2 regions of the Ethanoligenens sp. genome follow, and region 1 is predicted to be linked to the other one. Evidence: predicted binding sites of a transcription regulator. Region 1 holds the regulator's gene; the other holds the start of a gene.

Region 1 (4,726 bases):
CCGGCAGATGAACCATCATACTGGCCCGCATTCCGGTGCCAAGGTTGGTAGGACACTCCGTCAGATAGCCAAAATCCTCATCAAATGCATAGTGCAAATGCTCGTCCAACAGGTCGTCGATCTGATTGGCTGTCTCCATCGCTTCTTCCAGCCGGAACCCTGCATAAAGCGCCTGAATGCGAATATGGTCTTCTTCATTGATCATAATGCTGACGGATTCGTCCTTTTTAAGCAAAAGTGCGCGGCCCGCCTGCTCTTTGGCAAATTCGGGGCTGATGAGATGTTTCTCGGCATAGGAAACTGCGCGCGACGGCGTCAGCTTCTCCATATCAATATAATCAAACTCCTGCGCAACCGCCTGATCAGCCATCAATGCATTTCTGGTCAGTTCTTCCACCTTGCGTGCCTGTTCCAGATTCATCTTGCAGGGAAACGGCATATCGCTGATATTCCGTGCCAAACGTACCCGTGTGCTGATAACGGCATCCCCTTCGGGACCGGTTTCCAAATACCACTTCATTGCTCCTCACCCCCCTGCTCAATGGCCTTGATCTGGTCGCGCAGCTTAGCTGCTTGTTCATATTCCTGTTTAGATACCGCGTCGTCCAGCTGGTGCTTGAGGGTACCGACCTGTTGCAGCCGGACGGCCTCTTCTCTTCTGGCGACGATATCACGCGAAGCACTGCGGGGAATCTTACCCACATGATGGGTTTTCCCGTGGATGCGTTCGATGGACGGCAGCAATTCCTGATAAAATGTTCGATAACAGTGCGGGCAGCCCGCCATGGCGTTTTTGGCAAACTCTTCAAAGGTGGTATCGCAAAAGCTGCATGATTTCCCTGCGGGTCCGTGGCTGGGCATCGCCTGTGAAAAGAGGCTGCCCAGAAAATCCTGCCAGTCCGGCGTCATCCCGGTGAACGGGGCGTGGCTGGCAAGCAGCTTGTCATACCCCATCTTGGCCGCACACTCGCTGCACAAATGTACTTCGTGGGTCTGCCCGTGGACAGCCTCATGAAAATGGACGGTGGCTTCGTTTTTTCCGCAGTGGTCACACAGCATAATTGTTGCCTCCTTTATTTGAGCAAGACGGCCAGCATTTGCTTGAAGATGGTCGCCCTAAGCGCATCCCTCATCTCCTGCGGCGCGGCCCGCAGCGCTGGGTCCGAAAGAGCGGCGCCGATAAGCCCCGCGGATGCCGCACTCAGGATACCGCCCTCGCGCAAGTTGGATAAAAAGATGCGGGCTGTTTCCCGATCCAGCTTCTCACCGACCGCATTGATCACATGCATGATCGTCTGCCCTCTCTCCAGCCGCACGCGGGAGATACGGATGTATCCGCCGCCGCCGCGTCTGGATTCGACAATATAGCCCTGTTCGGGCGTAAAGCGTGAAGTGATAACGTAATTGATCTGGCTTGGCACACAGCCGACACGACTTGCCAGCTCATTGCGCTGGATCTCCGCGATGCCGTTGTCTGCTTCGCGCAGCATCTGTCGGATGATATCGGAAATCATGTCGCTGAGTTTCATACAAGCACCCCCTATCATCATTTGACTTTCCTTGACCTTTTGACTTTATTATATCTCATTTTTCCATCAAGTCAATAGGGCTCAGAGAGATTTAGCTTAATTTATATACCATTTTGGTACATTTTTCGGCACCAAGCACGTTTTTTTACCCCGGCAAGATGTTTTTACTTAAAAAGCGGTTCAGCACCCTCTCATAAAATAGCACACTTCAGCGCAAATGCATATGCTGATAGTATCCGGCGCAGACCGGATGCGGAAAGCCCGCTCACATATAGGCGAAGGCGACGCAGGAACCCCAGACAGGCGTTCGCCATAATATGTTGATGAAAGCATTGAAAGGAGGTCTTTTGCATGTCTTGTGGCAATGGTTTCTTTGGAGGAAGCAACAACTCCTGCCTTTGGATCATACTTATCCTCGTCGTTCTGTTCTGCTGCTGCGGCAACGGGAACAGCGGCTTCGGCGGCTGTGACGACTGAGCCCCTCTACCCCCTTCTCTTATGAAAAAGCGCCGGAAACAAGAGTTTCCGGCGCTTTTTCCGTGCGTTGTTTTTACCATACATTTTTGGTACAATAAAAGGAACCGCTTTCTTTGCAATAAAAAGGATAGGACTATGAATAAAGATAAACTGACCCGGTATCTGCTGGCCGTCGCAATCCTGCTGTTCTGGCAATGCATCGGGTATTTTATACCTCTGCCGTTTTCTCCTATTTTCACCTATACGAACACATCGTCCCACATGAGCATCGTCGGCACGCTGATCGCCTTTTTCTCGGCGTTTATCGCGGACATTTTTCTGCGGCGCTATCAAAAAGCACATCCGCGCTCTTCAAAACCTGCCCGGAACACAAAAAGAAAACAGAAATAACTTTGTTTCAGGCACCTCTACCGATCAAACAGCAAGGTCTTGGGCAGAGCGAAAATCTCCCGCAGATAGAGATACCCTTGCAGCCGCCAATCGGTATCGGCCGGGACACCATAGGGCGTCAGCCCTTTCCGCCGAGCGATGATGCCGGCACGATAAAGATGGAAACCATCCGACACCAGCGCCACATGGGTAGAAAGACCCTTTTTGCGGATAATGGTCCGCGCGTTGTGCAGGTTCTGCATGGTGTTGGTAGACGTGTCATCCATCGCGATACGGGATGGGTCAATGCCGTGCCGCCACATGAGTGTATCCCGGATGCTTTCCGCCTCAGTAATCGCTTCCTCCGGGCCTTTGCCTCCCGTGGCGATACAGAACGCCCGGGGATGCGCGCGCAGATATGTACCCGCAGCATCTATCCGACCCATCAGGTCGATGGTGGGCACCTTGCCTTGCACCTTTGCACCCAGCACCACCACGGTGGCATCCTGTGGAGGCACTTCTCCAAAGCTGTGGGCAAAAATCACGCCGAACGACACAAGCAGCCAACCCAAAACCATAATGCAAACAGCTGCAAGCAGGCGCAACACCGGCCGTGCATACCTGCCGCAAAGCCTACGGATGAGCCACAACAGGGCAGGCAGGAAAATGACGGCCACACCGAGAAAAACCGGCATCAGGACAAAGCTGTTCATCACTTTCAGCTGCATGGGCGGCAATGCGGTAGCCATCAGCAACAGGCCGACCGCAACACGGGCAATATGTCCAACAAGTGTTCGTCGCTGCATAAAAGTCCTCCACTCAAAAAACCATACGGAACGGCGTCATCTATCGGTCGAACAGCAAGCTTTTGGGCAAAGCGAACAACGCGCGCAGATAGTCTCTCCACTGCCACTGCAGATGCGTAGCGGCTGGTATACCATAGGGGTGCACCCCCTGACGGTCAGCCAGTATCTTGGCGCGCAGCATGTGATAATTGGGCGTTATGAGTGCAATATTCTTGGAAAGCCCTTTCTGTTGAATAATGGCCGCCGAGTATTTCATATTTTCAAAGGTGGTCTGGGAGCGATCCTCAAGAATAATGCGGGAGGAACGAATGCCGTAGTTTGATACCAGCACCTCGCGCATTGCTCTTGCCTCCGTGGTGGTTGTCCCACGCATGCCGCCACTGGCGACACAGACCGCGTGTGGATGCGCTTGCAGATAATCCCCAGCTTTCTCGATAGACAGCATTAAATTAGTAGAGGGTTGATCACCCATCATTCCCTCTCCCAAAACCACCACCGTGGCATCTTCGGGCGGCTGTTGGCCAAGGCCTCCGAAAATAATCGCACAGCTTTCAATTATCAAACCGCCAAAAATCACCAAACAAGCGCTTGAAACACCCCAGAACACCCTGCGGCTCAGCTTTTGAAATCGCTGGCCAGGCAACTTAAGCAATATTGGCAAGGCAATCATGATGATGCCCGTCACAACAAACAGGGGCACAAACCGGGTTAATGCTTTGAGGCCCAAATTGGGGATGGCGGTAGCTATCAGCAGCAGTCCAACCACATTACGGGCGATTGATGAGACGGCGGTTCTTGCTTCCATTAGTCACTCCAAAACCAAGAAATTCCCTACACTAGGTTCCTTTTTCGCAGGAATCCGGATGAATCAGATGCAACCACATTCTATTCACAGCCACAAATGTTATGCGTCCTCCTGCACGGTATGTTTAGCAGTGTCATTTTAAAAAAAGCCGCCGGTTTTATCCGACGGCTTTCATAAGAGCCAAGCGCTTATTTTTCGGGTTCGTCGTCTTGATTGGCAGATTCTTCGTACCCAACATCGTCGTCATCGGTGCCAAAATCAAATTCCAACTTTTCCCCGCATTTGGGGCAAGTCATCTCTCCGTCAGAAAGCAAGTCGTCATCGAGGTAGACTTTTTCGCCGCACTTGGGGCAGGTAAGCTCATAATAATCGGAATCGTCGTCCTCATCATCATCGTCATCATCTTCGTCACCGTAAAAATCCTTTTCAAGATCTTCCAGATCCTCATCGATGGCGTCTACCTGCTCGGCCACTTCCGACACGCTGTCTTCCACTTCGGAGACCGTCAGCGCCACATCATCGAGCACTTCGACAATGGCCTTAATGATCCGGCCTTCTTTGGACGTTTCGTCCACGCCAAGACCTTCAACCAGTCCCTTGAGATACGCTACCTTTTCTGTTACTGTCATTTCAAGCGCCCCCTTGCGCCGCGCTATGCGCAGCATGTATGGACAGCGCGCGAATACGCGCCTCCGTTTGTTGCCGGCCGTGCCGTATACACATCATTGATTTATGAAACA
Region 2 (4,726 bases), on a different contig from region 1:
TTTGAGCAGGTTGCCCGCATCCATTGCGCCATCGGCCTTTCCCGCGCCTACAATGGTGTGGATTTCGTCGATGAACAGGATGATACGCCCATCGGATTTCTCTACGTCTTTCAGCACGGCTTTCAGCCGTTCCTCAAACTCGCCACGGAATTTCGCGCCCGCAATCAACGCCCCGAGATCCAGCGCAAAAATCGTCTTATCGCGCAGTCCCTCCGGCACGTCGCCTTTTAGGATACGCTGTGCCAGCCCTTCGACCACTGCCGTCTTGCCCACGCCCGGCTCACCAATCAGCACCGGGTTGTTTTTGGTACGGCGGGAGAGGATGCGGATGGCACGGCGTATTTCCGCATCCCGCCCGATGACCGGGTCCAGTTTACCGGACTTAGCCATCTCCACCAAATCGCGTCCATATTTTTTCAGGGAATCATAGGTGGATTCGGGGTCCTGCGATTCAATGCGCTGGTTACTGCGGACTTTTTGCAGTGCCTCCATAAATTTTTCCAGCGTGACGCCGAAATGGCGGAATACCGTTTCTGACGGTGTCCCTTTTTCTTTAAGTAATGCGATAAAGATATGCTCCACACCGGTATATTCGTCCTTGAATTTTTTGGACTCATCTTGTGCGTGTAAAAGCAACGTGCTGTACCGGCGGGTCAGATAGGTCTGCTCTGCGCCGCTGCCGGACACACGCGGCAATTTTGCCAACTGGTCATCCAGCTCCTTGCGGTATTGTTCGAGCGGAACGCTCATATACCCCAACAATTTGGGAATCAGACCGTCTTTTTGCTGTACCAGAGAGGTGTGCAGATGTTCGCCGTCCACCTGCTGATTGCCCAGCCGGATAGCCAGTTCCTGCGACGTGGAAATCGCTTCCTGTGCCTTGACGGTGAATTCTTCCATTGTCATATCCATTCCTCCTACACATGGTGCAAACGGCACCTGTTTTTTTCTTTGAAACCAGTATAGCAGATTGGTCAAAGAAAGTCAAAGTTAGTTTATCCGGTTTATCGCCGGATTTGCTCAAAAACCGCATTGGCAAAAAAGTGCTCGTCTATTTGCATGATTCCTCTTTCATTTTCGCCTATTTTTGCCCATACATACATGCTGTCCGCATCACATTTTTTAGAGATGAAAAAGCAGCGTCCGACAAAACGCCGGACGCTGCAAAATCTAATCCTGTTGTAGGCGATCTGTACAGAACTTATTCTGCCTGCTCACGATTTTCAAATAGCCGGAGTACTTTTTCTTTGTATTTGTTTCCTAACAGCGCAATCTCTTCATATTGGTCAAAATAAATGTTCCATGAAGTAAGGGAGTACCGCTCAATTTTGCGGATATGCCGTATATTGGCGGCATATGACTTATGGGTTTGAATCACATCCGGGCTGTTAATGCATCGAAGCACATCTTTGAGCGGCATCCGGCTGAGCAGGTAGTTGCGCTTGGCCGTATGGATGGTACACGCCCGTGCATTGATTTCCAGAAAAATGATTTCGTCCACATATACTTTGAAATTGTCGTGCCCGTTGTGAAACAGGCGGAACGGTCTGTTTGGCATCTGCGTACTTTCCTTGCTCAATAACAGATAACCGGTTTTTTTCAACAAGTTCGCATCATATGGCTTGATGAGAAATTCGTAACAATGCAGCTGCCGAAACGCATCAAGCATAGCATCCGCATATTGGCTGATAACAATCAGCCACGTCAATTGATACGGTGGCAGCTTTCGGATCTCCGCGGCGCAATGCAGTCCTGAACCATCCTTCAACTCTGTGTCAATCACGAGCAGTGAGAGCATCACTGTTCGTGCAACTTGCAGCGCCTCGTCTTCACTTTGCGCCTCATACACTTTTACCTGCATCGGAATTTCTAAAAAGAGCGCCCGAATGGTTTCCCGCTCTGTTTTCGATGCCGCCGCCAGCAGGATATTGATCATTTTATCGCCTCATTCGCATGATAGTTTCATTACGTCCATACAGCTGGCTGCTCCGATACCCCCGGAACATTTTGCACAGCAGTTATTTTGTTTCCGTCAAAAATAGCTGCCTAATGCAGGCAGCCAAAGTTACAAGATTGTCATGCAATGTATTAGTTACAAAATAGTTTCAATTAAGTAACATTTCTATTAAATATACCGGCTTTTTCGTGTAAAGTCAATAGATTTTGTTGGTTATAGAATGTCATAAATATTGGAAATTCCATGATATATTCTATCATTTACTCTTGTGTAAAAAAGGGGGGTTGGCTCAAAACCCACACAATTCGACTTAAAAATGCAAAACAGTACCTGTATGCCGCCTGCCATCAGGTTTGTGGGCGCACGCCGCATCCCTCCCGTACAGCAAAATCTCCGTAAAAAACAGCCGAAGACCAGCAAAATTTTGCTGGTCTTCGGCTGTTTTTTATGTAAACCGTTTTAACCGAAACGCTTAATGCAGAATACCCACCGCCACACAAAGCAGCATGAGCACACCCACAATGATGCGGTAATAGCCGAACACGCGGAGAGGCTTATGTTTCAAGAATCCGATAAACTTTTTAACCACAATCAACGCCACAAGAAACGCCACAACAAATCCCACGATCAGCGCGGCTATTTCAATGCCGGTTAACTGCATTTTTGCATCAAGTAAAGAATATGCTGTCGCGCCAAACATGGTAGGAATGGCAAGGAAGAATGTAAAATCCGCCGCCGCAACAGTGGTCAGGCCAATGACCCAACCACCGATGATAGTGGAAGCGGAGCGTGAAAAGCCCGGCCACAGAAACGAAATACATTGGAAAAGGCCAATAACGAATCCTTCTTTGACTCCAACATCTTCCATCCGTTTGATTTTCCGATTCTTACTGAAAGCCCGCTCACAGTAGATGAGCGCGATACCGCCGACTACCAGCGACAGCGCGACCGGGAGTGGAATCATCAACAAGTCGCCAATCTTTTTGTAAAGCAGTTTTGCCACGATCACCGTTGGCACCAGCGCGGCAATGATTCCAAGAGTCAACCGCAATCCGTACTGCCCACGCCCCAGATGGCGGAACACATCCACGATTCGTCTGCGGTACAGCACCACGACTGCGAGAATCGCACCAAACTGGATAGAAATCTCAAACAATTTGAAAAATTGTGCGTAAGCGCCTTTGTCTGTTCCCAAAAAAGCACCAACCAAAATCATATGGCCGGTAGAGGAAACGGGCAAAAATTCCGTGATGCCCTCGACAATGCCGAGGATCACCGCCTTGAGCAACAGAAGCAGGTTATCCATTCAAACAGTCCCTTCGCAATGATTGCAGCGATGACGCGCCGCGGAAATCCGCGCGCGAGTTTGTCGGCTTTTATTATACCGGGTATTTTATACATTAGCAATGTTTGCACGGCAAGGACGGGCATTTTTATGGAAAGTGAGCCATGACAGACATTTTTCGGTTCTGTTTTTTCAGATGTGCCATTTCATCCACCCATCCTGCATTTCAGAATTGAAAAAAGCGAATTTCATGGTATAATAACTGCGTAGACATCGTTTTCTTTATTATGAAGATTCTGTACTGCGTATACCGGTTTCTGTCAGGAATGCCGGTTTCCGCGCAGGGACCAAAACAAAGGGAATTGGATATATGGAACTGACTCAGGAAATCAAGCGTCTCAAAGCCGAACGGGGCGCCGTTATTGTAGCACACAACTATCAGGTCGACGAGGTGCAGGACATCGCCGATTACGTCGGTGATTCGTTCTATTTGAGCAAAATCTGCGCGCAGTCCGAGGCAAAAACCATTGTGTTCTGCGGTGTACGGTTCATGGCTGAAAGTGCAAAAATTCTTTCCCCGGATAAAACCGTGCTGCTGCCCGAGGCGCACGCGGGCTGCCCCATGGCCGACTCCATCACGCCGGAGGATGTACGCAGACTCAAGGCGGAACACCCCGGCGCGGCGGTAGTCTGTTACATCAACTCATCAGTGGAAGTAAAAGCGGAGTGTGACATTTGCTGTACCTCCTCCAATGCAGTGCGCATTGTGCGCAGTTTGAAGGAAAGGGAAGTCATCTTTGTACCCGACCAGAACTTGGGAAGTTATGTAGCCGCACAGGTGCCCGAAAAGCAGTTCACGCTGTTCAACGGCTGCTGTGTCACCCATGCCCGTGTGACCATGGACGAACTGAACGCCGCGCGGGCACTTTACCCCGACGCACCGGTGGCTGTCCATCCTGAATGTTCACCGGAAATTGTGGCGGCTTCTGATTTCGCGGGAAGCACCAGTGAAATTATTGATTTTTGCACCAGGAGCGATGCCAAACGCTTCCTCATCGGCACTGAGATGGGCGTGCTGCACAAGTTAAAAAAGGACAATCCCACAAAAGAATTCTACCTTCTGACCCCCCGACTCATCTGTACCAACATGAAGCTGACTACTTTGCAGAGCGTTCACCGCGCACTGGCGGAAAACAAAACGCAGGTCGAGGTGGAGGAATCCATCCGTCTGCGTGCCCGCACCTGTCTCGAAAGGATGTTGAACGCATGAATCCCGCTCTCCCACTTGCTGGGAAAACCGTGCTTGCCGCCATGAGCGGAGGGGTAGACAGTTCTGTCACCGCCGCGCTGCTTCAGCGACAGGGAGCCAGTGTCATTGGTATCACGCTCAATGTCTGGCCGGAAGAGGAAACGCCTTGCGCGCGCAGCTGCTGCTCCGTCACCGATGTGGACGACGCGCGCGCGGTATGCAATGTACTGGGCAT

The links. Region 1 encodes CtsR, which represses protease genes until heat stress. Its sites were predicted from a motif close to AAGGTCAANNAAGGTCAAAT; they were not measured.
Region 2: the regulator CtsR is predicted to act here: its motif matches at 971-990, upstream of clpB (ATP-dependent chaperone ClpB).

What each region holds. Positions count from the first base shown of each region.
Region 1 covers NZ_JBDNLG010000003.1:47,702-52,427, reverse strand. Annotated here, with positions in the region: gene ABF463_RS01045 (protein arginine kinase) at 1-520, opposite strand, end outside; gene ABF463_RS01040 (UvrB/UvrC motif-containing protein) at 517-1,059, opposite strand; gene ABF463_RS01035 (CtsR family transcriptional regulator) at 1,074-1,529, opposite strand; gene ABF463_RS01030 (hypothetical protein) at 1,881-2,006, shown strand; gene ABF463_RS01025 (hypothetical protein) at 2,142-2,396, shown strand; gene ABF463_RS01020 (YdcF family protein) at 2,414-3,181, opposite strand; gene ABF463_RS01015 (YdcF family protein) at 3,222-3,986, opposite strand; gene ABF463_RS01010 (CD1247 N-terminal domain-containing protein) at 4,175-4,615, opposite strand.
Region 2 covers NZ_JBDNLG010000001.1:60,881-65,606, forward strand. Annotated here, with positions in the region: gene clpB (ATP-dependent chaperone ClpB) at 1-906, opposite strand, end outside; gene ABF463_RS00350 (LytR/AlgR family response regulator transcription factor) at 1,202-1,936, opposite strand; gene ABF463_RS00355 (undecaprenyl-diphosphate phosphatase) at 2,430-3,263, opposite strand; gene nadA (quinolinate synthase NadA) at 3,613-4,512, shown strand; gene mnmA (tRNA 2-thiouridine(34) synthase MnmA) at 4,509-4,726, shown strand, end outside.